Regions from separate parts of the Comamonas sp. wu1-DMT genome, predicted to be linked through region 1. Evidence: predicted binding sites of a transcription regulator. Region 1 holds the regulator's gene; each other region holds the start of a gene.
The links. Region 1 encodes LexA, which represses DNA repair genes until DNA is damaged. Its sites were predicted from a motif close to ACTGTATNNNNATACAGT; they were not measured.
Positions count from the first base shown of each region.

Region 2: V8Z78_RS22420 (LexA family protein) is a predicted target of LexA. The motif match lies at 1,985-2,002, and genes of this name have one in related genera.
Region 3: V8Z78_RS19760 (LexA family protein) is a predicted target of LexA. The motif match lies at 2,058-2,075, and genes of this name have one in related genera.
Region 4: recA (recombinase RecA) is a predicted target of LexA. The motif match lies at 3,584-3,601, and genes of this name have one in related genera.

Region 1 covers NZ_JBANEM010000007.1:179,622-187,424, reverse strand. The annotation lists gene V8Z78_RS12445 (GntP family permease) at 1-970, shown strand, start outside; gene lpxK (tetraacyldisaccharide 4'-kinase) at 1,066-2,109, shown strand; gene V8Z78_RS12435 (Trm112 family protein) at 2,205-2,396, shown strand; gene kdsB (3-deoxy-manno-octulosonate cytidylyltransferase) at 2,400-3,176, shown strand; gene adk (adenylate kinase) at 3,567-4,223, shown strand; gene V8Z78_RS12420 (asparaginase) at 4,499-5,479, opposite strand; gene lexA (transcriptional repressor LexA) at 5,562-6,233, shown strand; gene V8Z78_RS12410 (hypothetical protein) at 6,403-6,825, shown strand; gene V8Z78_RS12405 (hypothetical protein) at 7,243-7,488, shown strand; gene V8Z78_RS12400 (universal stress protein) at 7,632-7,803, shown strand, end outside.
Region 2 covers NZ_JBANEM010000020.1:64,317-72,119, reverse strand. The annotation lists gene V8Z78_RS22430 (Y-family DNA polymerase) at 1-678, opposite strand, end outside; gene cho (excinuclease Cho) at 688-1,545, opposite strand; gene V8Z78_RS22420 (LexA family protein) at 1,550-1,966, opposite strand; tRNA gene V8Z78_RS22415 (tRNA-Arg) at 2,196-2,272, shown strand; gene V8Z78_RS22410 (M14 family zinc carboxypeptidase) at 2,380-4,116, opposite strand; partial or broken gene V8Z78_RS22405 (DEAD/DEAH box helicase) at 4,330-6,172, opposite strand; gene ettA (energy-dependent translational throttle protein EttA) at 6,437-7,803, shown strand, end outside.
Region 3 covers NZ_JBANEM010000015.1:37,142-44,944, reverse strand. The annotation lists gene V8Z78_RS19775 (MarR family winged helix-turn-helix transcriptional regulator) at 203-697, shown strand; gene V8Z78_RS19770 (DNA alkylation repair protein) at 694-1,467, shown strand; gene V8Z78_RS19765 (DUF6616 family protein) at 1,478-1,816, shown strand; gene V8Z78_RS19760 (LexA family protein) at 2,094-2,504, shown strand; gene V8Z78_RS19755 (DUF2188 domain-containing protein) at 2,680-2,910, opposite strand; gene V8Z78_RS19750 (DUF6680 family protein) at 3,126-3,641, shown strand; gene V8Z78_RS19745 (hypothetical protein) at 4,013-4,438, opposite strand; partial or broken gene V8Z78_RS19740 (DUF1003 domain-containing protein) at 4,583-5,141, opposite strand; gene V8Z78_RS19735 (universal stress protein) at 5,370-5,843, shown strand; gene V8Z78_RS19730 (universal stress protein) at 5,993-6,448, shown strand; gene V8Z78_RS19725 (hypothetical protein) at 6,455-6,607, opposite strand; gene V8Z78_RS19720 (fimbrial protein) at 6,843-7,803, shown strand, end outside.
Region 4 covers NZ_JBANEM010000024.1:24,617-32,419, reverse strand. The annotation lists gene V8Z78_RS23795 (Bug family tripartite tricarboxylate transporter substrate binding protein) at 1-449, opposite strand, end outside; gene V8Z78_RS23790 (sensor histidine kinase) at 670-2,112, opposite strand; gene V8Z78_RS23785 (response regulator) at 2,225-2,902, opposite strand; gene V8Z78_RS23780 (MarR family winged helix-turn-helix transcriptional regulator) at 3,029-3,520, opposite strand; gene recA (recombinase RecA) at 3,659-4,768, shown strand; gene recX (recombination regulator RecX) at 4,954-5,430, shown strand; gene V8Z78_RS23765 (hypothetical protein) at 5,493-6,227, shown strand; gene yddG (aromatic amino acid DMT transporter YddG) at 6,252-7,172, opposite strand; gene argC (N-acetyl-gamma-glutamyl-phosphate reductase) at 7,373-7,803, opposite strand, start outside.

The DNA.
Region 1 (7,803 bases):
GCTGGGAGCCTTTACCTTCACCATGACGGCGCTGCCCGGCACGCCGGCCATCCAGAACGCGATCCCCATGCCCTATTTCGGCACCACGCCGTTTGCCGCGCCGGGACTGGGCCTGATCGCCGCAGCCGTGATGCTGATGCTCGGCCTGTGGTGGCTGCACTGGCGCAGCGCGCAGGCGCGCTCCAGAGGCGAAGGCTTTACCGCCGAGGATGAAGCCCAGCAGCCGGCGGACGAACTTGCTCCAGCAGCAGAGGCCGCCCCCAGCCATCTGGAGCTGGGCAAGGCCTTGCTGCCTGTTGCCGTGGTGATCGCTCTGAACTATCTTTTATCGGTGCATGTGCTTGCAGGTCTGGACACGCGCTATCTGGCCGAAGCCCGTTTCGGCGCCACCAGCATCGAGGCGCTGCGCGGCATCTGGGCCGTGATTGCGGCCCTGACCGCGGCAATCTGCCTGCTGGTTGCCCTGTGGTGGGGCCGCCTGCCACAGCTCAAGCAACTGCTCGACGAAGGTGCCAGCGCCTCGGCCCTGCCGCTGCTGAACACGGCCTCCCAGGTCGGTTATGGTGCTGTCATCGCCTCGCTGGCAGGCTTCACGCTGATACGCGATGCGGTGCTGAACATCTACCCGGACAACCCGCTGATCTCGATGTCGATCGCCATCAATATTCTGGCCGGCATCACCGGCTCGGCCTCGGGCGGCATGAGTATTGCACTGCAGACCCTGGGCAGCACCTGGCAGCAGATGGTTGAGGCCGCCGGCCTGTCGCCCCAGTTGCTGCACCGCGTCACGGCCGTCGCCACGGGCGGACTGGACACCTTGCCGCACAACGGCGCCGTCATCACCCTGCTGGGCATCTGTGGGCTCACGCATCGCCAGTCCTATCTGGACATTGCCATGGTGGCTATCGTCCCGGCCGTCGCTGCCCTTGCCGTCATCGTGGCGCTGGGCAGCCTGTTTGGCAGTTTTTGATCCCGAGCTCGCGGAATCAGGGCCCAGGTATTTGCGCATCACGCAGGCCGATTGACTGCGGGAACTCCGGCCGCGCCCGTATGATCCCAACCCCTATGCCTCAAAACACCGTCCAAGCATCCTCCTCGCAACATGGCTTGCGCGCCCTCTGGCGCCGGCGTGGAGCGGGTGCCTGGCTGCTGTGGCCGCTATCGCTACTCTATGGGGTGCTGCAGGCCTGGAACGCCAGGCGCATGCGCAGCCGCCAGCAAAGCACGGGTCTGCCAGTCATCGTCGTCGGCAATGTGATTGCGGGCGGCGCGGGCAAGACCCCTGTGACTCAAGCCGTGGTGGCCCACCTCAAGGCCAGGGGCTGGCAGCCGGCCATCATCTCGCGCGGCTATGGCCGCAGGATCGAGAACGGACAGGATTGCCGTGAGGCACTGCCGGACAGCCCCGCCAGCGAGGTCGGCGACGAGCCCGCCCTGCTGGCGCGCAGCACCGGCGTGCCTGTCTTTGTCGCCTCCAGGCGTCTGGAGGCGGCGCAAGAGCTGCGCCAGCGGTACCCGCAGGTCGACGTGATCGTGAGCGACGACGGCCTGCAACATCTTGCCCTGGCACGCGATGTGGAGCTGTGCGTCTTCAATGATGAAGGAGTCGGAAACGGCTTTCTGCTGCCCGCAGGCCCGTTGCGCGAGCCCTGGCCTCGCCCGGTAACGGCCACACTGCATGCCGGCCAGCCGCCCCGGCCACTGGGCAGTTCCCCGGCTTTCGCGCTGCAGCGCAGCCTGGCCGACACCGCCCACAACGGCCATGGCCAGAGCATCCCGCTGCGCAGTCTGGCCGCTCGGAGCCCGGAGGCCGTGGCCGCCGTGGCACGCCCCGAATCCTTTTTTGCCATGCTGGCTGCCCAGGGCATCACTCCGGCAGCAACCCAGGCCCTGCCCGATCACTATGATTTCGAGAGCTTCTCTCGCACGCTGGAAAACGACAAGCCCTTGATTTGCACCGAGAAAGATGCCGTCAAGCTCTGGCGCAGCCATCCTGAAGCCTGGGCCGTTCCCCTTGAGCTGCAGCTGCCGCAGGCCTTCTGGGAGCTGCTGGACGCGCAGTTGGCCAAGGCCAACGCCAATATTCGCCGCGATGGCAAGCCAGCCTGACTATCATTGAGCCTATGGATCGGCCTCGGCTGATCCCCCTTTTTGCAGCGCCAGCCCCCTGCTGGCGCCCTCATCCCGTTTTGCAGGAATACTCCATGGACGCCAAACTTCTCGAACTGCTGGTCTGCCCCGTTACCAAGGGCCCGCTGCGCTTTGACCGCGAGCATCAGGAGCTGATCAGCCACAGCGCGCGCCTGGCCTATCCCGTGCGCGACGGCATCCCTGTGCTGCTGGAAAACGAAGCCCGCACCCTGTCCGACGACGAGCTGGAAGAAGAAAAGCAATAAGCCATGAGCTATACGGTACTGATCCCGGCCCGACTGTCCTCGACCCGTCTGCCCGGCAAACCCCTGGCCGATATTGCCGGCTTGCCGATGGTGGTACGCGTGGCCCAGCGCGCGGCTCTGGCCGGCGCAGCCCGTTGCGTGGTGGCGGCCGACGACGAGAGCATTGTGGCGGCCTGCGCCGAGCATGGCATCCAGGCCATCCTGACGCGCAAGGATCATCCCAGCGGCAGCGACCGTCTGGCTGAAGCCTGTGCGCAGCTGGGCCTGTCCGGCGACGATGTGGTCGTCAATGTGCAAGGCGACGAGCCGCTGATCGACCCCAAGCTCATCGAGGCCGTGGCGCAACTGCTGCTGGCCCGCCCCGAAGCCAGCATGGGCACGGCCGCCCATCCTATTGATAGCCTGACGGATTACCGCAACCCGAATGTGGTGAAGGTGGTCTGTGACGTCAAGGGTCTGGCCAGCTATTTCAGCCGCGCGCCCATCCCTTTCTCGCGCGACCACGGCGATGAGGCCTGGTGGCAGACGGCTGCCCCCAGGGCCGGTCACACAGGTTTCACACCGCTGCGCCATATTGGCATCTATAGCTACAAGGCCGGTTTTCTGCGCGAATTCCCACAACTGGCACCTGCACCGACCGAAGCCATGGAGCAGCTTGAGCAGTTGCGCGCCCTCTGGCACGGCCACCGCATTGCCGTGCATATTACGCCCGATGCACCGGGTGCCGGCGTCGACACGCCCGAAGACCTGGAGCACGTGCGCGCTGTTTTTGCTGTTTGAGAAAAAGACCTGCGCACTTTGGCGACACCGGTCCGCAGGCCGTCTTCTTCCAGGGCTGCTCAGGCATCAAGCCGGCAGCAGCCCCGTCGGCGCACACAGCCCCAAAGGGCCCTGGGCCAGTCCAGGAAAGCGCTGATCGCTATACTTTCCGCATAGTCCGAATAGCATATGTAACGGCTTCGGCACCTGGATTACAACTACAGCAATCGCGTTTGCAGCGGATACATGCCTTCAATTGGCCGCACTTGTGACAGCCTTGACTGAATTGTGTAAGCCTGTGTTGGTCTTGTGCGTGCTATCCTTGCCCGCGAAAAAATACGGCCCGGGGACTACGGACGACCACCCGTCTGCCTGGGCCAGCAAGAATTTCTACTCTCCTCAAGGATTTCCATGAAACTGATTTTGTTGGGTGCACCCGGCGCCGGCAAAGGCACTCAGGCGGCCTTCATTTGCCAAAAGTACGGTATCCCTCAAATCTCCACGGGCGACATGCTGCGCGCCGCCGTCAAGGCTGGCACCCCTCTGGGTCTGCAAGCCAAGGCCGTGATGGACGCCGGCCAGCTGGTCAGCGACGATCTGATCATCAACCTGGTCAAGGAACGCATTGCTCAGCCCGACTGCGCCAAGGGTTTCCTGTTTGACGGCTTCCCCCGCACCATCCCCCAGGCCGACGCCATGAAGGCCGCCGGCGTGAAGCTGGACTATGTGCTGGAAATCGACGTGCCCTTCGACGCCATCATCGAACGCATGAGCGGCCGCCGCAGCCACCCCGCCTCGGGCCGCACCTACCATGTCAAGTTCAACCCTCCCAAGGTGGAAGGCAAGGACGACGTGACCGGTGAAGACCTGGTTCAGCGCGAAGACGACAAGGAAGAAACCGTCAAGAAGCGCCTGGACGTCTACAGCAGCCAGACACGTCCTCTGGTGGACTACTACAGCAACTGGGCCAAGGCCGATGCAGCAGCGGCCCCCAAGTACCGCGCCATCAGCGGCACAGGCAGCGTGGAAGAAATCACCGAACGCGCTCTGGCCGCTCTGGCTTCCTGATCGTCCTGATCACTCGCTCATGGAGCCTTGCCGACTTTAGCGGCCAGGCATCTCTGGGCAAAAAAGGCTGGAGTCATCACCGGCCTTTTTTGTTTTTGAAGCTCGCGCTCCCGGCCTTCCGGCCGACATCAGTCCGGTGCGGAAAAGCTGTACCAGGAATGGCGCTGGAGCCATCAATATTCATAGCTGCCCGCGCCTACATTCATTGGATTTCAGAGCAAAACACTATGAATACTCTTTATCAATGAGGGCTAGAAGCTCTCATAACAAGAGCATCAATCCAATGCGTGAGGCCAGCCCATCAGCTCCAGCATCAGGCTGATTCTGGTCTTGGCCGCCGGCAGGCTGCTCACACGGCTATCCCCCGCTCCCTCGGCCTGCACCACCTGCCCCTCCTCGCACCGGGTCGTGATGCGCAAAGCCATGCCCTGCGCCTGCGCCCAGTCCAGGGCTGACCCCAATGCCTGATGGAGTGTGCCATTGCCCGTGCCCACCACCACCACGGCACGCACGCCTGCCGCATACCAGGCCTGCATCACCGCCAGAGCTACGGCACTGTTGCAGCCCGCATGACTGTGCAGCAGCTCCACCAGGGGCCAGTGATCTGCGGGCGGTAAAGCGATTGCAGTGGAGCTGGCCGCAACGACCGGCAGCCCGCCTGTTGCCCAGCGCAGCCGCCCCTCTTCCACCCAGCCCTGCGGGCCGGCACCACTGCCATCGAAGGCATCCACACGATAAGGATGCACCTTGCGCACCTGGCGTGCACTGAACACCCGGCCCGCCACCACGGCAAGCACACCGCGGCCAGCAGCCTGCATGTCGGCCGCACAGGCCACGGCATCGCGCAGATTGCCGGGGCCGTCAGCCGAAATGGCTGTGGCCGGGCGCATGGCGCAGGTCAGCACCACGGGCTTTGCCGGGTGCAGAACACATTGCAGAAACCAGGCGGTTTCCTCCAGCGTGTCGGTGCCATGGGTGATCACGATGCCGCTCACGTCATCACGAGCGAGCAGCTCGGCACATCGCAGCGCGAGTGCATGCCAGGTCGCGTGATCCATATCCTTGCTGTCCAGCTGCGCTAGCTGCTCCACCTGCAGCGATGCAGAAGCAACGCGCTCCAGGTCCGGCACGGCCTGCAGCAGCTGAGCCACGCCCAGTTGGGCCGCACGGTAGCCCACACTGGTGCCCGCCTGCTCGGCGACACCGGCAATCGTGCCGCCCGTGCCCAGGATGACGATATTTTTGTCAGGTTCCACTTGCAGTCCTCTTCAAACTGATTAAAAATACAGGTACTGGATGAACACACAGTATTCATCATCGATCGATCAAGGAATGCCCATGGACCACCCCAAGCTCACTCCCCGCCAGCAGCAGATTCTGGACCTCATCCAGTCCAGCATCGCTCGCACGGGTGCGCCCCCTACCCGGGCCGAGATTGCCAGCACCTTTGGCTTCAAGTCGGCCAATGCTGCAGAAGAGCATTTGCAGGCACTGGCCCGCAAGGGCGTCATAGATCTGGTCAGCGGCACATCGCGCGGCATTCGCCTGCGCGCCGATACCGTGCGCACCATCAATGCTGCACGCGGTGCCAGCTTTGCGCTGCCGCTCACGGCACTGGCTCCGCTGGTGCTTCCCCTGGTCGGCCGCGTCGCTGCCGGCTCGCCTATTCTGGCCCAGGAACATATCGATCAGAGCTATTCGGTCGAGCCCAGCCTGTTTGCCGCCAAGCCCGATTACCTGCTCAAGGTCCGCGGCATGTCCATGCGTGACGCGGGCATCATGGACGGCGACCTGCTGGCGGTACAGGCTACGCATGAAGCGCGCAACGGCCAGATTGTGGTGGCCCGCCTCGGTGACGACGTGACCGTCAAACGCTTCAAGCGCACGCCTCAGGGCATCGAGCTGCTGCCCGAGAACCCCGACTACAAGATCATTCACGTCGATCCTGAAGAGCCATTCGCCATCGAAGGCCTGGCCGTAGGCCTTATCCGCAACAGCATGTTCATGTAACGGGCAGACGGCGTCCCTCCGCCTATGCAGCGGAGGCACTGAGCCTCTTTCCCTCTCAAGCCCAGGTGGTAGGCGCGAAGCCGTTGAGCTTCGCCCTGGGCGGAGCTTTGCCTGAAGAACGCAATCCTGCCCTTATCCATGCCGCAAGGTCATCAAGAGGAGTTGCCAAATGGGATTCGCCACATCACTGCAGGCTTTGACACGCCTGACCCTTAAAGGGCAGCCTGCCACGCTGTCGCTCAACCCGAACTTCTGCTCTGATGATGCAAGCGAAGCCGCTGCAGAACCTGTATCCTTCACTACCAATCGCCCAAAGGCGAAGCAGATCAGCATTCCTGTCATACGCGCCAACCGCGGCCGCAGTCGTCTAGGCAGCAATACGCTTTGTCCTCAGACCTTTGCAGCGACACCAGAGCTGCAATCGCCAATAACCGACGAGTCTAGGCAAGCAGCTTCTCCACGACTTCTCAAGATCGTGCAGCGTGAGCCGCGCAGTCAGCCCGAATGCCTGCTGATCTGCGGACGCATGGCCGATGTCTGTGCCGCGCTGGAGCGTATGGCACTCCATGAGCAAGCAGCCCCGCAAGTCTGAAAGCTCAGTGAGGTTTGACTGCCTGCACTCGTGCAGCTCTGAGCCCGACCCGCGATAGGCCTGCAGGCGATGCAACAAAGCTTCCATTGCATCCAACAGGAAGCCACCTCAACGCTCTTGGCCCATCGGCCGGCAGATATGGCGCCAGACAACTCTGCCAGCAGTGCATAGGCAAAAACTCGATGTCGCCAGAGCAGGCCCTCTATATTGGCGCCGAACGATCTGGATCGCCATGTAAATTATTTGCTGATGTTCTGCCTGTGCCTGTCCGCCAGAACGCATTTCGCACAAGCCTCGCAGCCTTCTAAACTCCTTGTCAGGCGCGAATATGCGTCAGAACGGATACCCGGATCAGGGTATTGCAGCACCTCTTCGACAGTGGAAACATTCATATACACATGTCAATGAGGGCGTCTTATGAGTGCCTACCGCAAGCTCTTGCAGCACATACAGGCCAAAGACGCCAATGGAGACCTGCGCCTGATTCTGGTCTATCAGAGTTTTGATGAGGTCGACATGCCGCATGGCGTCTCCATACGACCGTCTGCCATTTACTTTGAAACTGCCGATCATCAGGAGGTCAACTGGCTCAATCCACAGCAGTTCGAGATAGAGGCCACTGGCGAAATCCTCAATCGCGTTCCTCCTTCGCCCGAGGAATGAGACAACTCGACGCGATCGACCCCGTTACAGAGTCTTACCTCCTGTCTACAACTCTGCTGCATTCAAGAACTAGGCATTGCGCAGCTCGAAATATTGGAATAAATTGATTCTCAGGCACATCTTCCGGCATCAGGAGGCTGAACATGTTCAAGCACCTGCTCATTCCCACCGATGGCACCAAACTGTCAGAGGCTGCCGTGCGTGCTGGCGTTCTGCTTGCGCGTGAACAAGGCGCCAAGGTGACCGGCCTTTATGTCATGCCCGATTACCGCGCCATCATCTACGGCGCAGACGCACTGCTGACTTACAACAGCA
Region 2 (7,803 bases), on a different contig from region 1:
GCTCCAGCCATCGCGCGCGGCATGGGCGGGCAGCCTGGCCAGGTCCAGTGCCGTCAGCACGCCTTGCTCGGCCAGCTGGGCCGAGATACGCCGGCCCACGCCCCAGATCTCGCCAGCGGCGGTGCGGCCGAGGATATCGATGCGTTGCTGCTCGGATAGCTCGGCCCAGTTGCAGACCCGCTGCAGCTCTGCGGGATAGCTGCCAGGCTTGCGCTCCGAGTCCTTGGCGACATGGTTGCAGAGCTTGGCCAGGGTCTTGGTGGGGGCCAGGCCTATGCATGTAGGGATACCTGTCCATCTCAGGATGCGTGCCCGAATAGCAAAGGCGCGGCGCGTCAGATCCCGCACGCCGTCCAGATCCCCGATGAATGACTCATCAATGCTGTAGATCTCCTGGGTGGGGCCCAGACCGGCAGCCAGCGACATCATGCGGTCGCTCATGTCGCCGTACAGCTCAAAATTAGGTGAGAGGCAGACGAGGCCCTTGTGCTCGACCAGATCACGCAACTGAAAAAACGGCTGCCCCATCTTCACGCCCAGGGCCTTGGCCTCATCGGAGCGTGAGATGGCGCAACCGTCGTTATTGCTCAGGACGATGACAGGAATGCCTTGCAAAGCGGGCCGGAAAGCCCGCTCGCAGCTGACGTAGAAGTTGTTGCCGTCGATGAGCGCAAACATTTGCTCCCCCTACAAGGGGATGATCTTGGCGCTGCCGCCGAGGATGGGGCGGCACAGGATCTTGTAGCCGTCCGCATCGAAGCCTGCGGCCACGCTGTTGAGCTTGCGCGCGGCTTGCACGGTCGGGGCGCTGCCCAGGTAGCACCAGTTGTGGATGACATGGATCTGCCGCATGTCCTCGCACTTTTCCTCGATGCCGACGGCTCCAGAAAAGGGCCAGGTCACCACGCGCAGGCCTTCAAGGGCTTCGATGAGCCGGGCCCGATGCTGCTCTGAGGTTTCTACGCCGTGGCAGACACCGGCACATTGACGCACCATGCTGCGAAAGCAAGCGCGGCCTTGGGCCAGCTTCTCCAGGCCCAGCGCGCCATAGCAAAGCTTGTGCTGATCGGCGAGATCACGCAGCGCCTCAAGGGCTGAATGACGGCTTGCATATAGACCAAAAATGTCGGGTGTGCTGGCAAAGTCGATGTCTCGCGAGTAGATGACTTGCGGCTGATCGCTGGCCAGCTGCAGCGCGCACAGTTGCCGGTTACGGCGCAACTTCTGATTGAACAACGGTTGCTGCTGCTTAATGAGTTGCGCTTCCAGCAGCAGGGCCCCGATTTCGCCAGCAGTGCGTATGAAGCTGATGCGCGCTGCCTGGCGCAGCATTCGGGCCTCATCTTCGGTGCGAAAGTGCGAGAGCAGCCTGGCGCGCAGGTTGATGCTTTTTCCGATGTACAGCGGCAACTCGCCTTCGGCGGCATGAAAAATATAGACGCCCGGTGCAGCTGGCACCCCCTCTAGCGAGGCGAGCAGGTGCTCGGGGTACTCGTATACGCGGGCCGCTTCAAACTCTGGCCGTCGTTTGGCGGGAATGTGCATGTGTTCACCTGGCAAAGCGCTTGATGCAACTGGTTACGACGCCCCAGATTTCCAGAGTCTGCCCCTCTTTGGGCACGATGTCGGGATAGGTGGGATTGCCGGCCCTGAGTTTGCAGGAGCCGCTGGCGGTGTGCAGCACTTTGACAGTGAAGTCACTATCAATGATAGCCACGACGATGCTGCCATGGCGGGGGCGCAGCGCACGATCGACCAAGATCATGTCTCCGTCATCGATGCCGTATTCGCGCATGGATGGCCCGGCCACGCGTAGTAGAAATGTGGCCTGGGGGTGCTCAACCAGCAATTCAGCTATGTCCAGCCGCTTCCCCGAGAAGTCCTCGGCCGGTGAGGGGAAGCCTGCGCGCACGCTGCAATCTGCCAGAGGCAAAGCAACTGGGGAGGCAGTGAGTTGGACGGGCATGCCGCTCAAGAGTCGATGGCTGTACATGCATACAGTATATCAATTGACCGCCATCAACCCTCCTGCGACCCTTTTGGCGGTGGATGCATACCTGCCGTACGTTGTACCGAAGGCGGCCCGAACCAAGGCATAATAACGATCGGTCATATCAAACGAGAAATGACCAATGCGGAGCGCTCCGCAAATCTAGGTTGAGTCCAGAGCGAAGAAACCTAGTGAAATCAATCATCTGCCCGTAGCTCAGTTGGATAGAGCAACAGCCTTCTAAGCTGTGGGTCACAGGTTCGATCCCTGTCGGGCAGGCCAAGCGAAGAAAAAGCCCATTCATGCAATTGCATGAATGGGCTTTTTGTTTCTGCATCAGCAGTGTGCGCAGAGTGCATTTAAGACTCTGCGATCTTGCCTCTATATTTTCATTCCATTTCTTCTTCAAAAACGACCGATGGTGCGGCGACGACGCGTGCAATGTCCGTGGGGGCAGTAATCAGGCTTTTGCTTACATAGCTGAAGGGTGTGTCAGGTTCGAGAGCTGCAGTCGCCAAATGCGCTTTTGCCTGGTTGAGGGTGATGTAGTAGCTGCCCATTGGCGCTTCAATGGCGCCACGCGTCAGCACGGGGGTGTTGCTGCCGGTACGGGATGGGGTGTAGTTTTCTGCCAGCATCTGACCAGATTCTGCAATCTGCATGACTTGCACTCCCTGTAGGCGCAAACGGTCGACGGCTCGCCCTGAGTCAGCCGACAGCCAGTAACCGCATGGGCGGGGACGGCTTTGTTCGGGCTTTATGTTCAGCGATGAATTCCAGTCCACACGGGCTTCGATTTCCTGGCCGGATTCGGCCTGCAGCATGCGGATGGTGCGCTGCTCAGGTGTTTGTTTGGCCTGGATGGTCAGGGTGTTGCGGCAAGCGAGAGCGGAAATATCGCGGGACACAAAGGATTCGACCTGCTTCAGGTTTTTTGATTTCTCGGCCGTGGCTCGCAGTGCTGCAGTTGCCGCAGTGACCAGGCTGTGCACGCGGCGCTGAATGTGCAGGCGCCCCAGGTCGGAGCCGCGGCTGGCTATCAGCAGAGCGACAGAGTTTTTGAGGCTGCTGGTGTTGGCAAGAGTGTCGGCAGTCAAACCGGCCATGGACATTGATTTGTCCTCAGGCTGAGCACTGGGCTGAAAAAACCATTCATTGCTGAGCTCTGCCTGCTTGAGAGCGTTGCGTATGGGTTGGCTGAACCACTCTCGTGCTGCCTTGTTGACAAATTCGTGTGCATTGGCCGTGGCAGCGGGTTGCAGTAGTACGTCGTAGCGCTGCACGGCCTGAAATTTCTGCAGCAACGTGCCAGCTGCTGCAAATTCACGTAGATCAATCACAGCTGCAGGCCGGTAGTTACGGGTCAGGCGGGCGAGGGCCTGTGCTTCCGGAGTGCTTAGCAGAAGATGATCGTGAACGAGGTCTGTGCCGTCTGCTGTGACGTGGCTGGCTGTGCCTGCCGCATCAGGATTGGCCCGGGGTACGATGATGATGTTGGTCTGCTGCAGCAAGGGCGCCAGCAGGCCGCCCTGGCTCAGTTCACGTGCGACGACCAACAGGGCCTCAGTGCTGGCAGGTTCGTCGCCACGTTGGCCGCCGACCAAGAGCACAGTGGGTTTGCCGCTGCTGTTGATGGTTGTTGCCTGGGTGCTTTGGCCTTGAGTCGCAATAAGCGCTTGAATCGGCAGTCCTCTTTGAGAGGTACCGATAGTGACGGTGGACAGTTGCGAGCCGTTACCAGCCTTGCTGCTCACTGATTGCAACCATGCAGAAATTTCTGTCTGCGTGCTGAACTGCTGTCGCCCGCTACCCAGACCCGGAGTGTCATAAAGAGTGGTGGGGTCGGTAAAGCGAGACTCGATGGCCGGGTTATAGGGCAGGGCAGTCAGCTGTGGCGTAGGGGCAACCGCCTGGCTGATCACCGAAGGGGCGGCAGGAGAACTTGCTGCGGAGGGGGCTGGGGCCGTTGCAGGGCCTGACATGCCAGCCCAGGGCGGCAGCTGCACATTGGCACAGGCCGTCAATAGCACTGCCGAGCCCACTGTCGTCAGCTTGAGCATGCTTTGGGTCCAGACGGACTGCGTGCGCTTGGCATGAGAGAAAACAGGCTTGGTAAGAAATGTCATAAGTTCAACGCAGATAAAAAGAACATGCCAAGAGCGGAAGCTCAAGCTTCGCACATCTGGAGCCCATATTAGGTCGGCTGGCTTGCTGTCGGCTGTCAGCACGCAGCGATGCTGCAGCTGGAAAAAACAGAAGGGCTGCAATATTGGAGATTGCAGCCCTTCAGGAGGTTGGGTTGAAGGTAGTTTCACACCTTCAGCCATAGACGCCGTGGATTAACGGCCGTAACCGCCGCCAAAGCCTCCACGGTTGCCACCGCGATTGCCTCCGCCGAAGCCACCGCGACCGCCGCCAAAGCCGCCACGGCGACCACGGTCAGCCATGCTGTCCACGCTGGTGCGCATTGGATCTGGCTGGCCACCGGCATTGCTGCCGCGCGCGCCGTTGTGGCGGGCATGTCCTTGCTGCGTGCCCAGGTGCGCATCGGCGCGGGGGGGGTTGGTCGTCGTAGCGGTTGCCGCGTTCACGATCACCGAACTGGCGGGCGCCGCCGCGCTTGGGAGTGCGCTGCTGATCGTTGTTGCCCTGGGGGCGTGGAGCACGCTCGCTCGGGCCGAAGGAGTTGCTGCGCTCGCCGTTGCGCTCTGCGCCGCGATCGGAGTTGCGTTCGCCGCGTTCGACAGCTTGCTGGCCCTGGCTGCGCTGGCTGTTGACGCGGTTGTTGCTGCGGGGCTTGTGCTGGCGTGCGGGGCGTTGCTGTGCTTCACCTTCTGCTTCGCCTTGCTGGGCATCTGCGGCAGCAGGGCGGCGGCCACCGCGGCCGCCATTGGGAGTCTTGTTGGAGCGGATGCGCTCCATCATTTCCTGGCGGGCTGCCTTGGCAGCTGCCTGCATCACATCGCGGCTGGGAGGCTTGCCAGCGCCACCCCACAGGGTTTGTCGGCCCATGGCAATGGGCTCGGCGATTTCGCCTTCTTCAGGACCAAACCCTTCGATGGGCTGCACCGGAATCTCCTGCTTGGTAAAGCGCTCGATATCCATCATGAAGCCTTCTTCGTCCATGCAGACCAGGCTGACTGCGTTGCCTTCGCGGCCGGCACGGCCGGTACGGCCGATACGGTGTACATAGTCTTCCGAGATATTGGGGATCTCGTAGTTCACCACATTGGGCAGTTCATCAATGTCGATGCCGCGTGCCGCGATATCTGTTGCCACCAGCGCACGCAGTTCGCCTGTCTTGAAGCCTTCCAAGGCCTGGGTACGGGCGCTCTGGCTCTTGTTGCCGTGCAAAGCCATGGCGGAAACGCCGTTCTTGGTCAGGTACTCGGCCACGTTGTTGGCGCCAAACTTGGTGCGGGTGAAGACCAGCACCTGACTCCAGTTGTTTTCCTGGATGATGTGCAGCAGCACCTGCTTTTTCTTGCCGCGTCCCACGGGGTGGATCACCTGCTTGATGCGCTGCACGGTGGTGTTGCGCGGCGTGACCTGGATGGATTGGGGGTTGCGCAGCAGACCATTGGCCAACTCGCGAATTTCATCGCTGAAGGTGGCAGAGAACAGCAGGCTTTGCTTGTCCTTGGGCACCAGCGCCAGAACCTTCTTGACGTCATGGATGAAGCCCATGTCCAGCATGCGGTCGGCCTCGTCCAGGATCAGCATCTCGACGGTGGACAGGTCCATGAAGCCCTGACCGGCCAGGTCCAGCAGACGGCCGGGCGTGGCAACCAGAACGTCCACGCCTTTTTCGATGCGGGCGATCTGCGGTTTCATCCCGACACCGCCAAAAATCACCGTCGAGGTGATGTCTAGATACTTGGCATAGCCGCGCAGGTTTTCTTCCACCTGGGCCGCCAGTTCGCGGGTAGGGGTCAGCACCAGAGTGCGGATTCCCTTGCCGCCAAACTTGTTCTTGGGCGCTGTGCCGCTTGCCAGGCGCTGCAACATGGGCAGCGTGAAGGCGGCAGTCTTGCCGGTACCGGTCTGGGCGCCGGCCAGCAGATCGTGCCCGGCGAGAACCAGAGGAATGGCCTGTGCCTGAATGGGAGTCGGGTTTTCATAACCCTGTTCTTGTACGGCCTTCAGAATGGCGGGTGCCAGATTCAGTTCTTCAAATGTCATTGTGATCAATTGCGCCAATCCTGGGCGCGGGGTATCAGCCTGTCATGGCACCCGTGGGGTGCCTGGCCAGTTGTAGGCAGATATAGTTTGCGTGTTGGGAGCTTGGAAACGCTTCCTTTGTCCCCAGCTGAAGTGCTGCTGCAGCAGGCAACTGGACGCCTGTTGCGAGGGGTATTGTCGCATGCACCGATAATCATGGTTTGATTGCCGTGTAAAGCGGCACACTTTTTTGCATAAATCCAAGTAACTCAAAGCAATTCGGACATGGCTCAATACGTTTTTTCGATGAATCAGCTGACCAAGACGGTGCCGCCCAAGCGCCAGATCTTGAAAGGCATTTCCCTGAGTTTCTTCCCCGGCGCCAAGATCGGCGTGCTGGGTCTGAACGGCTCGGGCAAGTCTTCGCTGTTGAAGATCATGGCCGGTGTGGACAAGGAGTATGAAGGCGAAGCCATCCCCATGCAGGGCCTGTCCATCGGCTACCTGCCTCAGGAGCCTCAGCTCAATCCCGAGCACACCGTGCGCCAGGCCGTGGAAGAAGCCATGGCCGAGGTGAACAATGCCAAGGCCCGTCTGGAAGAGGTGTACGCAGCTTACGCAGAAGAAGATGCGGACTTTGACGCCCTGGCTGCCGAGCAAGGTGAGCTGGAAGCCATCATCGCTGCTGCGGGAACGGACTCTGAACATCAGCTGGAAATCGCTGCGGATGCACTGCGCCTGCCGGCATGGGACGCTATCGTGGGTCAGCTCTCCGGTGGCGAAAAGCGCCGCGTTGCCCTGTGCAAGCTGCTGCTGTCCAAGCCTGACATGCTGCTGCTGGACGAGCCGACCAACCACTTGGACGCCGAGTCCGTGGACTGGTTGGAGCAGTTCCTGCACCGCTTCAGCGGCACCGTGGTCGCCATTACCCACGACCGCTACTTCCTCGACAACGCGGCCGAATGGATTCTGGAACTGGACCGTGGCCATGGCATTCCCTACAAGGGCAACTACTCCGACTGGCTGATCCAGAAGGGCAACCGCCTGGAAGCCGAGCAAAAGGGCGAAGAAGCACGTGCCAAGGCCTTGAAGAAGGAACTGGAGTGGGTGCGCCAGAATGCCAAGGGTCGTCAGGCCAAGTCCAAGGCCCGTATTGCGCGCTTTGAAGAGCTGAGCGATTACGAATACCAGCAGCGCAATGAAACACAGGAAATTTTCATTCCTGTGGCCGAGCGTCTGGGCTCCAAGGTCATCGAGTTCACCAATGTCTCCAAGTCCTTTGGCGACCGCATGCTGATCGACAACCTTTCGATGAACATTCCCGCTGGTGCCATCGTCGGCATCATCGGACCGAATGGTGCCGGTAAGTCGACTCTGTTCAAGCTGATCGCGGGTAAGGAGCAGCCTGATTCAGGTACGGTGGATATCGGCCAGACCGTGAAGATGGCCTTTGTGGACCAGCACCGTGATGAGCTGGCCAACGAAAAGACCGTGTGGGAAGACATCTCCGGCGGTTTGGACATGATCACCGTGGGCAAGTTCACCATGGCGTCGCGCGCTTACGCGGGCCGCTTCAACTTCAACGGCCAAGACCAGCAAAAGAAGGTCGGCAACCTCTCCGGTGGCGAGCGCGGTCGCCTGCACCTGGCCAA
Region 3 (7,803 bases), on a different contig from region 1:
CGCCAGTTGATGACAAGCAAGCGCTGCCCCTGAACGGCCCTGACGGTTCAATACCCTACTCTGCTTGGCCATTGAATCGGCGCTCAGCTAGGCCAAGATCTGCAATCGACAAGCCGGCATCTGATGAGCTGGTGCTCGGTCCACTATTCATGAAGTGATCTTGCTCATATAATTAGCCACCATATTATATTTTGGCTAACTAATGAAGCTTGAACAGAAGTACCAGGCGCTAATAGAAGAAGCACAACGACGCAAACTTCCCGATGTGGATGGCATCCAGCTGTGCTTTCAAGTGCTGTCGATGGCTGCAAACATCGACCGCGACTGCGCTGCTTTGCTGGCCCCTCATGGTTTGTCTGAGGGGCGCTTTGTGCTGTTGTTCCTTCTCGATGTGGCGCCTGACGGACTCGCACCCAACGCGCTGGCCGAACAGGCTGGCGTGACCCGCGCCACGGTGACCGGCCTCTTAGACGGACTGGAGCGTGAAGGTCTGATTGAACGACACGCCAACGCCGAAGACCGCCGTGCTCTTTGCATTCGACTGACATCAAAAGGAAAACAACTAGCCGGTACCGTTATCGACCAGCATGGTCGGTGGATTGCAGGCTTGTTTGGCAACCTGTCTGTAGATGAGCGAAAGCAGTTGGCAGCGTTGCTGGAGAAAGTACGAGGCCCTGAATCGGACGTTGAATCATGAGTGATCAAGTCCGCAAGGGTGCGACGCGCACCGCTGACATTCCTCGGGACGTTCTTCATGCGCTATCGCGCGGGGAGTTGCAATGTGCGACGCTGGCTGAGTGCCTAGCAGTCGACCAGGCCGTACTGGCACGAACACTCTTTCCGGCACTTACGGCTCACGCACTGAGCACGATCGATGAAGCCTGCCAACTGGGTGTGCTCAAACGCATGGCCCGTATCGGCGCAGTCTTGCTGGAGGACCTGGGTACAAAGGGCATCGCACAGTGCCAAACGCACCGCGCCGATATGGCACGAGGCTGGGCGTGTTTCATGATCGGTGCTCAGCCTAACCTGGATCTCAGTGCACGGCTGGTCGCAATGCGCCCGTTGGCAGACGATGCCCATTTTGGTGTGCGTGAATGGGCTTGGATGGCGATGCGGCCGCACCTGGTGCAAGACCTGGCTGCGGCTATCGCTCAGCTGATGCCATGGACACAAGATCCTTCCGAACGTGTCCGACGATTCGCGTGCGAGGTTTTGCGTCCCCGCGGTGTGTGGAGCACGCATATCTCACAGCTCAAACGCTCGCCCGAGCAAGCACTGCCTTTGCTCTCAGCTCTGAGTAACGACCCTTCGGTCTACGTGCAGGACTCGGTCGCCAATTGGCTCAATGATGCCGCCAAGGACCAGCCAAACTGGGTGCGTGACATCTGTGCCCAATGGCTTCAAAGCACCCAAGCCGCCGCCACACAACGTATATGTCAACGCGCACTGCGCAATCTCAAGTGAAAGTGGAACCATGTCTCATTACCTTGTAGAGCTCTACACCCCCAATTCGGCTTGGCTCGCACTGTCCGCCGAACAAAGGCAACACTTTCTTGGCGGCATCGGACTCGCATTGAATCAACTCTCCAGCCTCGGTGTCGAAGTCCTCTCCCTGGCAGAAACGGACTCCAGCATTGACCAGGGAACCGCGCATACATTCCTTGGTATTTGGCGCTTTCCTGATCAGGCCGCTCGTGACGCTCTGCTGGCAGGCATCAAAGCCAGCGGCTGGTACGACTACTTTGACCATGTGAATGCGGCCAGCACTCAAGGGGCCGCGGATATTCACTTGGCTGCTCTAGCTGCCGCGTAGCGCAGTAATTCCGGTAATGCCGTTATGCATCTGCAATGCATGCGGCTAGTCATTTTCCAGCCCGCTAATGCCCGCTTAATGGCCACCCGCCACAGTCGCCACTGCGGGCTGGCCAGCTTTCGGCATAGCATATGCAACTCAACATGGATCCCCGGATTCGCACAGAACCGGGTGCAAGATCGAGTGGAAAGCATGCGACATCAGCGTGGGTTCACAACACCTGAGTTGCATCAACCGCTACACTGTACATATGCACAGTCATCGTCTCATGAGTGGTATGCCCGTTCAACTGATCGCGTCCCCGGTTACTTTGCCGCTGGCTGATCGCAGCGCACGCGCAGGCTCGCCCGCCAATGACTTCGCTGGCAAGCGGCTGGATATTACTGACCTGCTGGTCACGCACCCCAAAGCCACGTTCCTGCTGCGCGTGGCAGGCCCATCCATGCAGGAACACGGCATCGATGACGGCGATATCGTCGTGGTGGACAGGGAGCTGCGCGCCCGCGATGGGAGCATCGTCGTGGCAGTTGTCGAGCGCGAGCTCGTCATCAGAGTGCTGGAGAGCGATGGCAACACCTGCAAGCTCAAGGCAGGCGCCCCCACCTACCCCGATATCCTGCCTCAGGAAGGACAGACGCTGGAAATCTGGGGTGTCGTCACCAGCTGCATCAAGCGCTTTGCAAGATGAACACAAGTGCACGCCAGCCCAACACGGGCGGCCCTTGAAATCTGATTAGCCCCCAGAAAAGTGCCTGCTAACGAACAAAGGCAATGTAGCTCTTTACATTGCCTTTTTCTTTGGTCAAAAGATAAAAGCGGATTGCACCTTACCTAAGGCACAGATTGGGCTGCCTCAGCTTTATTTATCCTTTGGTATCTTTTGGATCGTTCCCATAGCTGTGCTTTGCACGTATCTGACTATTGTCTCCACGATGAATAGAGACTTCCGCCCCAGATTTTTTGGCTAGTTCGCGTGTGGCCTCAAAAACTGCTTTCTGTGTATCGCCCACAACGCTTGCCCTAGAAGCGTCATGACGTTCGCCGCGCCACTTCCCGTCGGCGCCTTGATAGACGTTGTAATCTTTTTTTGACATGAGCTCCTCCATTCAAAGGTCAAGTAAAAAAAACACTTTGTGCAATTGGCAAGTCCTGTGTTCACGCCTGAACCCATAACTTCAGATGTTCCCATCAGTTCCTCCTCGCCAAGCACTGCGCGATCTTATACTTTTCACGTGGCTAATAGGGATACGTCGAGCTTAGAATCATCCACTCTTCCTTCTACAAATATTTTTCTCCGAGCTTTAAAAACATGGACAGCATCACGATTTCTGACTGGCTCATCGTTACTGCGACTCTACTAAACCCACTGATAGCGGTTCAAGTGACCCGTTTTCTTGATAGTCGCAATGAAGCTCGAGCGCGAAAAATAAGTGTTTTCAAAACTCTAATATCAACGCGCGCCTATGCACTCTCTTGGACGCACGTCGAGGCACTAAATAGGATTGATCTTGAGTTCGGAAAGGGAAGCAAGAAAGAGCGCAGTGTCATTGAGGCATGGAAGGCATATCATGACATACTTAGCAACAATCAAATGTCTCCAGAGCAATGGGGAAGCAAACGTATTGATCTGCTCGTGGATCTTCTTCACAAGATGGCTATTGTTCTTGATTACGACTTTGATAAAACACACATCAAAAATTCTTCATACGCTCCACGCATTCATTCAGAGACAGATGCTCAGCAAGAAGCTATACGTAAAGGGGTTGTCGAAGTCTTGAGTGGTGATCGAGAGCTTCGTCTTCATGTGACAAACTTCCCTGAATAAAACCTCTGCATAGCAAATCAATCAAGCCCGTTTGACACGGGCTTTTTGCATTAGGACACTTACAGGCATCGCCTCGCAAGAAGAGGAGCATAAGAACTCCTAAGGTCAAGCGGAAGAACCTCATCCGATAACTGGCGGTTTTTTTGTGCCCTGACATTGCACGCCAGCACTCTTGCAGACGATTGATTTATAGCCGGGAGGGCGACGAATACAAGACCCGCAAGGGGAAGAAGTCCGCAGGGCAATACCGACGCATCGCAGCACAGCTGCTATCTGCTGAACCTGAACTACGACAGCCAGGGCCGCCCTACCCAGCCCCATGCCCAACCGATTGCCCTGTCCATACAAAAGCCTCTGACAGGGGCTTTTGTTCAGGCCTCTGGCTTGGAGGGCCAGAACATCTCTCGCACTTCGGGTGCGTAGTACGGCAAGGCAAGCACTGCGCCAAATAGTGCAAAGCCCAAGCCCGATGTCGCGTTCCCCAGGCCGGACAGCACAATCGGCGGACTGAAACAGGCGACAACCCACGTAGCAGCAGAAGACCACAAGGTAAACCGGGGTGCCCATGCTCTGAACCGCAGCAGGCCGTAAAAGGAAATGAGGCCGAGCACCACCAGCACCGAGAGCGCCAGCAAGAAGATCCAGTCCGTGGGGCCGACTTCCGACTGCATCAAAAGGCTCTGGGAAAGATCGGTCAGCTCATGGGGCACCAGATCGAAGCCATATTCCGCCAGCATTCCGAATAATGGGATGCCCAGCGAAGCAATCACCAATGCGCGATAAGTCGATTTGCCCATACCCTCTCCAAGTTGCTATGGGTGAATCGTACTACCGCCCTTCCCGCCCTACCTGTTCTTAGCAATCTGCACCGCGGATGCAGCAGCCCATGTGGCACCGGCGAGGCGCTGGCAAGCACCTCAGGCTACGCAAAACCTGCACAGTTAAACGGACCGCAGGCCGTCCGCCAGCCGGCGCAGCAGCTGGAGCTGTTCGCTCTGGATGGTGATGAGCTCGCTCCACTGCGTTTTCTGCAGCTCGTCGATTTTTTTGGTGCAGCAGCATGATTTCCAGCTCGGCCTTGAGGTTGACTTCGTAGTCGTGCTCGCCGCGAATGCGGTCCTTGTCTGCCTGGCGGTTCTGCGACATGAGAATGATGGGCGCCTGTATGGCCGCCAGCATGGACAGGAACAGGTTCAGCAGAATGTAGGGATACGGGTCGAACGTGGAGCCGCGCGCCCAAAGCAGAAAGGCGTTGAGGCCCACCCAGACCAGCATGGTTGCGCAAAACAGCGCCACAAAGGCCCAGGAGCCGCCAAAGGTGGCGACGGCATCGGCTGCGCGCTGGCCGAAGGTGGGCGGTGTTTGATCTAGCTCCTGGTCCACATTGCGTGAAATGTGTTTGCGCCGGGCAATGTGCTGGGCGACCTTGAGCGCTCTGGCATCCAAGGTATCTGCGGAGGCACCAAACAGCCTCTTCGCAACGGTATCCGTATTGAGCATGGGACTTCCTTGTCATCCGAGAGATGAGGACATTGTCAGCATGCTACCCAAGCCTGGCGCTTGCCTTGCGCCCTGTCGCGCCGCCGCCACCGTCATGCGGCAACAAGCACAAGTGGGGGAATGCTTGAATATTGACGCCAGGTGTTGCAATGGCTGCCTTCGAGTGTGAGTATGGGTAGGCAATCGTTCGGATTGCGTAGCTACCGCTGATGCCCAAGGAGGCTGAAAATGTTCAAGCACATTCTGATTCCGACAGACGGCTCGAAACTCTCCGAAGCCGCGCTGCGCGCGGGCATGCAGTTGGCCAAGGAGCAAGGCTCCGAGGTGACGGTGCTTTATGTGATGCCGGACTATTCGGCCTTGATGTATAGCGGCGAGGGGATGGTGGCCTACAACCCCAGCGAGATGCGCCGGGACGCCGAACTAACGGCCGACACAGTGCTAAAGGCGGTGCAGGACATTGCCAAGGCCGAGGGAGTGGATTGCAAGTTGGAGCGGACGATGAACTTTTCGGTGCACCAGGCCATCATCCAACAGGCCAAGGACAGCCACTGCGACCTGATCTGCATGGCGTCCCACGGTCGCAAGGGCCTTGCCGGCATTTTGCTGGGCAGCGAGACCCAGCGCGTGCTGGTGAACAGCGGCATTCCGGTGCTGGTGCATAGGCCTGTGGTCAAAGAGGTCCGAGCCGATTCCCACTGAATTTCAGGCCTTTTCTTGCCCATCAAAAAAACCGCTTGAATACCTACTTCTGGGTGTTGCATCAGCTGCCCCGGAGTGTGAGTATGGGTTTGGCAATCGTTCGGATTGCGTGGCAACCCCACAGGCGCTGGCGCGCAAGGAGGCTGAAAATGTTCATGCACATTCTGATTCCTACGGACGGCTCGAAACTCTCCGAAGCCGCGCTGCGCGCGGGCATGCAGCTGGCCAAGGAGCAAGACTCCCAGGTGACGGTGCTGTATGTGATGCCGGACTATGCCGCCTTGATGTACAGCGGCGAGGCGATGATGACCTACAACACCAGCGACCTGAACAAGGACGCCGAGAGAACGGCCGACAGGGTGCTGCAGGAGGTGCAGGACATTGCCAGGGCCGAGGGGGTGTATTGCAAGACTGCGCGAGCCATGAACGCCTCGGTGCACAAGGCCATCATCCGGCAGGCCGAGGAAAGCCACTGCGACCTGATCTGCATGGCATCGCACGGCCGCAAGGGCATTGCCGGCATTTTGCTGGGCAGCGAAACCCAGCGCGTGCTGGTGAACAGCCATATTCCGGTGCTGGTGCACAGGCCTGTGGTCAAAGAGTAAAGCTACTCACAACCCGCGAATGGAGGCGATCAAGCCGCCCAAGCCTGCGGCAGTGATGCCCGATCCGGCCAGCACATAGGCCACGGCAATGCGGCGGACATGGCGGTCTGCGGCGGCGGCATTCAATGGTGTGGTGACGGTCACTTTGGAAAGCATCATCAGCGCTCCGATCCTTGGGCTTTCAAGGGTTGGGAACGAAAGCCTCAGTCGGTCTGAACGCCTGGGGCTTTCACCTTCTCTGCGGGCTTGGTCAGTGGGTCGCCAGCAGTTGCCTGTCCACCTACACCTGCCCTATCAAGGCATTGACCTGGGCATCTCGGCGTTCGACCAGGCTGACCAGCACTCCAACCACGCCCGCGCTTGAAGCAGCAAGGGCTGGCACCACTCCCAAGCCATGTTGCAGTACGAGTTGGGCACTTGTGCGGGCATTCAAACGGAGCGCCATCGTGCAGACGCCGGGCAGGAAGGCGCACGAAAAGGTCTTGGTAAAAAAAATGCCAAATGCCAAATGCCAAATGGGGGGGGGCGAATAACGTTCTGTTGGTTGGTGGTGGCCTTGATGGGAATCTCGTCTCAGGCGAAGGCGCGGTGTGATGTGACTGGGGGCTCCCAAACGTTGACCTTCGATGGCCCGGGGGAAATCATGGTGCCTCGTGATATCTCGGATGAGACTGTGGTCTTTACTGACATTAAGCCACTCTCTAGGGACATCCGCTTCACCTGCTACACCGGAACTTCGTTTGGGATTCACGCCGCTCCTGCGCGAGGACCTAATCCAGTAGATTCGTTTTACTTTCCTACCGGCACACCTGGACTGTCGTTTCGAATAAAGGGGCGAAACGATGACATCATACCTCCTCCGATAATAGAGCAATCAGCTGGCCAATGGATGCTGGTCGGCAACATGACACTGGAACTTCTCAAGACTTCGGCATTTGAGCCTAGCGGCCAGATCAAAGCAGGCGATATAGGAACCCTAAAGATTGGACCCGATATCCTCGTCACGTATAGACTGGCTCGACCCATAAACTTTATCGCGGGCTCCTGCGAGAGTCCGGACGTGAACGTTGCCATGGGGGATGACTATATTTCATCTGATTTTGGTGGACCAGGTACCCGTACCATACCGGTCTCCTTCAGCCTGAATCTAAACCGATGTCCGCCTGGAATTGGCAAAGTCAACTACACGTTTTTTGCGTTGACAAAGGTCATTGACGCCAGTCAGGGAATCGTCGGGCTTAATAATGGATCAGATGCCATTGGAGTCGGGCTTCAAATCAGAGACGGCAATGACGTACCTCTTGCATTGGATACTCCCCATAAATTTACAGGCTACGACTCCCGCCAAGGTGGTA
Region 4 (7,803 bases), on a different contig from region 1:
GCCTTGAGGTAGGCCACAAACTCGGCAAAAGTCTTCACGGGAATCAGCTTGGGGTTGATCACCAGCACGCCGGGGGCCTTGACGATCTCGGTCACGCCCACGAAGTCGTTGATCGCGTCGTAAGGCAGCTTCTTGAACACGGCGGGGTTCACACCATGGGTGGACAGGGTGGCGATACCGAAGGTCACGCCATCGGTGGCGCGAGCCACTTCTGCCATGCCGATGGAGCCGCCGGCGCCGGCCTTGTTTTCAATCACCACGGCCTGGCCGCCCAGCAGCTTGATCAGCACGTCCTGCATATTGCGGGGCACCATGTCAGTGGGGCCGCCAGCGGGGAAGGGCACGACGATGCGCAGAGGACGCGATGTGTCCTGCGCCATGCTCATGCCGGAGAAAGAAGAAGCGGCTGCGGCAGCAGCGGCGGTGTAGATGAATTGACGTCGTTGCATCAAAAAGCTCCCAGGATCCAGTGATTCCAAATTGCTGTCTTGCAGAGCGCAAATAGCGACTCTTCAGACAACCCATGATCGAATTGATTCTAGGGTAAGCGAGAACTTGCCAAATACGCAGTTTCCGATATTCGCATCGGGGCAAACGGGCGCAAAGCCAAGCCTGGCGCGGCTTCTCAGTCTTGGGGGGCACCGAATTGGTGCATTTCTAGGTTGCGCTTCACTGCTGTCCGGGCATGGCCTTGAAGCGCACGGTAAACAGCGCCCCCGGCGGGGTATGACCGGGCCTGGCATCCTGCAGCAGCACTTGCGCGCCGTGCTGACGGGCGATTTCCATAACGATGGGCAGGCCCAGACCGGAGCCGTCGGCTTCGGAGCCCAGCGCCCGGTAAAAAGGCTGGAAGATCAGTTCGCGCTCGCCCAGCGGCACGCCGGGGCCTGAATCCTCGACCTGCAGCAGCAGAATCTGGCCGAAATGATCGGCCTGCACGCGCACCGTGACCACGCCTGGCTGTTCGCTGGTCGATGGCGTGTAGTTGATGGCGTTGTCCACCAGATTGCGCACCAGCTCGGCCAGCAGCGTGGCATTGCCGTTGAGCCAGACACCGGGCGTGCTGGCGCTGGCACCCTCGTAGCCCAGGTCTATGTGCTTGTCCATGGCGCGCGGCAGGCAGTCCTGCACCACGTCGGTGACGATGCGCACGAGGTTGCAGCCCTGCATGGCGGGCACGGCGCTCTCGGCCCGTGCCAGTGCCAGCAGCTGGTTGACAGTATGGGTGGCACGCATGCTTGAGCGGCCGATCTGCGCCAGCGAGCGCTTCAGGTCTTCGGTATTCGTGCCCTCGCGCTGGGCCAGGTCGGCCTGCATGCGCAGGCCCGCCAGCGGGGTCTTGAGCTGGTGGGCCGCGTCGGCCAGAAAACGTTTTTGCGTGGCGATGGAGTCATGCAGGCGCTGCAGCAGATCGTTGACCGAATCGACCAGCGGCACCACCTCCAGCGGCACATCCTTGTGATTGATGGGCGAGAGATCCTCGGGCTTGCGCGCGCGGATGCGCTCCTCCAGCCGGTGCAGCGGCTTGATGCCGCGTGCCAGTGCCAGCCAGACCAGCAGGGCGGCCAGCGGCAGGATGACGAACTGCGGCAGCATCACGCCCTTGATGATTTCCGTGGCCAGCACGCTGCGCTTTTCGCGTGTTTCCGCGACCTGCACCAGAGCGTTGGGCTCGCCGGGCAGCGGCATGCGCACCCAGATATAGGCCACGCGCAGGTCAATGCCCTTGTATTCCTCATCGCGCAGCAGCACCGAGCCGGTGGGCGTGTCCTCGTCGACGGAGGGCGGGCGCGGCAGGTCGCGCTCGCCGGCCAGATATTCGCCCCTGGTGCCGCTGACCTGGAAGAACACCGTGTCCGATTCATCGGCGCGCAGGATCTCGCTGGCCGACTGAGGCAGATTGAACTGCACCTTGCCGCGCTGCACGATGACCAGCTGAGCCAGGGCCTGGGCGTTGTACTCCAGCGCGCGATCGAAGGGCTTGTTGGCCAGGCCCTGGGCCACCAGCCAGGTCAGCGCCAGGCTCACGGGCCAGAGCAGCAGCAGCGGCGTGAGCATCCAGTCGAGGATCTCGCCGAAGAGGGATCGCTGCTCACGCTGAAAAATTTTCATGCTTGTAAAACTGGCGTATTCCAACTCAGGGATGACCAGCAAGGGCCGCCCCGCAGCAAAGGCCATCGTCCCCCTCGGGGGGAAGCGGCGGGGGCCGCTTAGGCAAAGCCGCTCAGGGGGGTGCTATCTTTTCCAGGCAGTAACCGAGGCCGCGCACGGTGGCGATGCGGATCGGGCCTTTCTCGATTTTCTTGCGCAGGCGGTGGATATAGACCTCGATGGCATTGTTGCTCACCTCCTCGCCCCATTCGCACAGGCGCTCCACCAACTGGTCCTTGCTGACCAGGCGGCCTGCGCGCTGCAGCAGCACCTCCAGCAGGCCCAGCTCGCGCGCCGACAGCTCCACCATCTTGCCGTCTATGGTAGCGACGCGGCCGGTCTGGTCATAGACCAGCGGGCCATGCTTGATGGTGGAACTGGCGCCGCCCATGCCGCGACGCGTGAGGGCGCGCACGCGCGCTTCCAGCTCGGACAGCGCAAACGGCTTGGCCATGTAGTCGTCGGCACCATAGTCCAGGCCCTGTACGCGCTCTTCGATCGAATCGGCGGCCGTGAGAATCAGCACCGGCAGCGCATCGCCACGCCCGCGCAGGCGCTTGAGCACTTCCAGGCCGTGCACCTTTGGCAGGCCCAGATCGAGAATCAGCAAATCGAATTCGCTGCTGGTCAGCAAGGCGGTATCGGCCTCGCTGCCATTGGCCACATGGCTGACGACGGCGCCCGAGCTGCGCAGCGTGCGCAGCAGGCCATCCGCCAGCACCTGGTCGTCTTCGGCAATCAGTATGCGCATGTGTGTCTCCTGCTTGTTATGTGTGCCTGTTTGCACTTTTGCTGCCATTGTAGGGATGGCTCATGGCCGTTCGGGGCAATTCTCGACAGCCGCTCATAGGCGTCAAGAAGGCGTCAATACAGAATCTCAGTAGCCTTCGGCATAGGCTTCCAGGCCCAGCGCGACCACGGTAGCCACATCCGCGCCCACGGCCTCGCGAAATTCGGCCTCGGCCTGGCTTACGGCGTCGTGAAAAGCCTGCAGCCAGGCCAGACCCGTATCGGTGAAGCGCACGCGCCTGGCGCGCGCATCATGCGGGTCGGCCTCGCGCGTGACCAGGCCCCAGGCTTCGCACTGCGCCACCAGATCGGCCATGGCCTGCTTGGTCATGCCGGCCTTGTCGGCCAGATCGGTGAGCCGGTCGCCAGCCAGCGACAGATGGCGCGTGATGTGGATATGGGCTGCCCCCACCTTGTCGCGCGCCGCCAGATTGGATAGCGTCAGCGGCACCTCCACTGCACGCGCCATGAGCTGCAGCACGCGCGCATCGAAGCGGCGCATGGCATGGCCCAGCAAACGACCCAGATGGGTCTGGCGCCAGGCATCGGCGGGCGGGGTGACGGGGGCGATTTCTGACATGGGTAAATAGTAAGGCAAACTGACTAAATATTTAAATAAATCTGCAGAATCAGCCTCTAAACTACTGTTCAAGCATCCAGCCTGAATGCAAAAACAGGACTGGCCACAGACAGTCATTCACCTACTTCGGAGCCTGATATGAACGCCATCGCCAAGACCAACGACGCCAACAGCGAAAAAGCCAAAGCCCTGGCTGCAGCCCTGGCCCAGATCGAAAAGCAGTTCGGCAAGGGCACCATCATGAAGCTCGGTGAAGGTGAGGCCATCGAAGACATTCAGGTCGTTTCCACCGGCTCCCTGGGTCTGGACATCGCGCTGGGCGTAGGTGGTCTGCCCCGTGGCCGCGTGATCGAAATCTACGGTCCCGAATCCTCGGGCAAGACCACGCTGACGCTGCAGGTCATTGCCGAGATGCAAAAGCAGGGCGGCACCTGCGCCTTTATCGACGCCGAACATGCGCTGGACACCAGCTATGCCCAGAAGCTGGGCGTGAACCTCAGCGACGTGCTGATCAGCCAGCCCGACACCGGTGAGCAGGCTCTGGAAATCTGCGACAGCCTGGTGCGCTCGGGTGCCGTGGACCTGATCGTCATCGACTCGGTGGCCGCATTGACGCCCAAGGCCGAAATCGAAGGCGAGATGGGCGACGCCCTGCCCGGCCTGCAGGCCCGTCTGATGAGCCAGGCCCTGCGCAAGCTGACGGCCACCATCAAGAAGACCAACTGCATGGTCATCTTCATCAACCAGATCCGCATGAAGATCGGCGTGATGTTCGGCTCGCCCGAGACCACCACCGGCGGCAATGCGCTGAAGTTCTATGCCTCCGTGCGTCTGGATATCCGCCGCACCGGCACCATCAAGAAGGGCGACGAGGCCATCGGCAACGAAACCAAGGTCAAGGTCGTGAAGAACAAGGTCTCGCCCCCCTTCAAGACGGCAGAGTTCGACATTCTGTTTGGCGAAGGCATCAGCCGCGAAGGCGAGATTCTGGACATGGGCGTGAACGCCAAGATTCTGGAAAAGAGCGGTGCCTGGTATGCCTACAACGGCGAAAAAATCGGCCAGGGCCGCGACAACTCGCGTGAATTCCTGCGCGAGAACCCCGCGCTGGCCATTGAGATCGAAAACAAGGTGCGCGAGAGCCTGGGCATCAAGCTGCTGCCCGTGGACGGTGCTGCGGCTGCCGAGGCCAAGCCTGCCAAGGGCGGCAAGGGCAAGGTGGACAAGGACGGCGTGATTGAAGGTTGATTCAGTCACCCTGAGGCGCGATGCGCCTTTCGCGAAAGGGGATGACATCCTCGCTGCGGGTGCGGCCCCTGCTTGATGTCCCTGGCTTGGTGAGCGCCAGTGTTTGAGTGCGGGCCTCATTGCTCAAAAGGTTTGCCATCTTTGCGCAGGTTCGTCCTGCGCCTTTTTGTTTCTGGAGATGCGTAGTGAGCTTTGCCAAACTTTCACTCAAGGGCCGCGCCCTCAAGCTGCTGGCGCAGCGCGAGCATTCGCGGCTGGAGCTGCAGCGCAAGCTGGCCGCCCATGTGGAGGAGGGCGACGATCTGAATGCCGTGCTCGACGAGCTGGAGCAGCGGGGCTTCATCAGCGTGGAGCGCGTGGTCGAGTCTGTCTTGCGCAGCAAGGCCGGCCGTTATGGCGCAGCGCGTCTGGTGCATGATCTGCGCAGCAAGGGGCTCGATGACGAGACCGTGCGCCAGGCGGGCGAGCAGCTGCGCGGCAGCGAGCTGCAGCGTGCGCGCGAGCTGTGGCGCAAGCGTTTTGGCAGCGTGCCCGTCGACCTCAAGGAAAAGGCCAGGCAGCTGCGCTTTCTGGCTTCGCGCGGCTTTTCGTCCAGCGTGGCTTCACGCGTGCTGCGCGATGCCCCATACTCCCCTGCACCCGACAGCGAGGACGAGGACTGAGGCGGCAGCCCGCTCCCTGCCCGCTTGCGGCGGCAACAGCTTCTCATATCGGAGGGACCCACGTGCTGACTGCTTCGCAACCCCCTGACGCCCCATCCGCCCTGCGCGTGGGCCTGAGTGCCGGAAAATCGCTGCTGGGCGGCCTGATGCTGGGTGCCTTGCTGGCCCTGGTGCTGGGCTGCGGCGCGGCCGTGTTCTATTTTTCCCGTCTGATGGCCGATCCCGGCCAGGGCATTCATGCCTCGGCCCATACCGGCATCTACGGCGCCGTGATCAGCCTGCTGATGTCGCCGCCGCTGCTGGTGGCCGTGGTGCTGATCTTCATCATTCCCGCCTACCTCATGGTCGGTCTGCAGCTGGGCCGCGCCCGGGCGGCAGGCAAGCTGGTGGCGCGCTACGGCCAGGGCCTGGCCGAGCGCCTGGCGGCCATGCTGGCACAGCGCATCGAGGCCCTGCCCAGCGCTCACCAGGCCATGCACAAGGCGGCCGACCTGCTCACCGTGGGCGCGGCGATGGAGCATCTGCAGCCCTGGGTGGGCAATGGGCGCGCTGTGCAGTTCGTGGTGCGCAGCGTGCTCAATCGCCTGCCGCTGTCCGATCTGCTCGAGGAATGGGGGCGCACGCGTGCCCAGTGGGGCAGCGAAGGCGGCAAGGACGACCCGGCACTGCGCGCCTTTCTGGGTGCTCGCATCGAGGAGATGCTGCAGGGCCTGACCGAGCCGCCCTGGACGCTGCTGTGGATCTTGCTTGCCGGACATGCCGCCGTGCTTGGCCTGGGCATCTGGCTGACCGCCTGAGCGCCCGGCCGACCTGGCGCCGGCTCAATGTCGGTGGCTGCGCGTAGCCCACCAGCAGACCAGCGAGCCCAGCGTGACCAGGGCCACGCCCTGCCAGAAACTCCAGCCCGGCAGCACCTGCAGCAGGGCGCTGGCCATCAGCGCCGAGAGCACGGGTGTGAAATAGGACGCCGCGGCCAGCAGGGCCAGCTTGCCATGCTGGATGCCGTGCTCCCAGCAGCTATAGCCCAGTGCCGTGAGCGCCCCGACCAGCAAGACCTGGCCGGCGGTGAGCCAGCTCCAGAGCATGGGCTGTGACTCGCCCAGCATCAACCACTTGAGCCACAGCGCGATGGCAGTCCAGGTCACGAACAGGCCTACGGCGTTGAAGCCGGCGCCATAGCGGCGCGCCAGCAGCGAGTAGGCCGGCCAGAGCAGAGCGGCCGCAAAACCCATGCCATAGGCCAGCGGGTTGCCCAGCACATGGCTCCACATGATCGGCAGGCTGAAGCTGTCGCCGCCCAGCACGCGCGCCAGACCCCACAGGCAGATCAGCACGCCTGGCCAAAGCCACCAGCGAGCCGCCTGCTGGCCGCAGAGCACGGCCAGCACGATGGTGAGGCTGGGCCAGAGATAGTTGATGAGCCCGATTTCCATGGCCTGGCTGCGGTCGTGGGCCAGGCCCACGGCCACGGACAGGCAGATTTCATAGACCACGAACAGCAGGCCGCAGCCCCAGAGATAGGCCGGGTGCATGCTGCGCCAGCGTGCCAGCTCGCGCCAGCCTTTGCGCCCGCGTGCTGCGGCAATGCAGATGGCGGCCATGGTGTAGAGGCAGGCCGCGCCGCCGACGGCGCCCAGCGGCTCGGCCACGGCGCGCATCAGACCCACGGTGCAGCTCCAGCAGAGCACGGCCAGCAGGCCGATGAGCGTGGCACGCCGGGCGGCGGCTTCAGTGGGGTTCATGGAGATGCGCTTTTAAAACAGGAGCTTTGTGCGCAATTCTGGCAATGATTCGATGCATTTTCTGTATTGAACTCCTTGACTGAAGAGCGCTGCAAGCTATTGATCTTATGGTTTGTCCGGAGCGGGGCCAAGTGTTGATCACCGTCGCGAAGTCAATAAAAAACGGCCCTTAGGGCCGTTTCAGCAGATGCTGGGCGTGCTCAGAGACCCAGCATGATCTGCAGGTTCTGCACGGCAGCGCCGCTGGCACCCTTGCCCAGATTGTCCAGGCGCGCGATCAGCACGGCCTGGCGGTATTGCTCGTTGGCAAACACGCGCAACTCCAGCTTGTTGGTATTGGCCAGGGTATCTGCGGCCAGCTTGTTGTCGTCCGTGGGCGGCAGCACGCTGACCCAGTTGGCGCTGGTGTTGGTCTGGGCGTAATGGCTGGCCAGGGCGTCGTGCAGGTCGGCGGCCTTGGGTGCGCCGGGCAGCAGATCCAGGTGCAGCGGCAACTGCACCAGCATGCCCTGGGCAAAGTTGCTCACGGCGGGGATGAACACGGGGCGGCGGGTCATGCCGGTGTAGTGCAGGATTTCGGGAATGTGCTTGTGCGACAGGCCCAGAGCGTAGGCTTCGTAAGGTGCAGCAT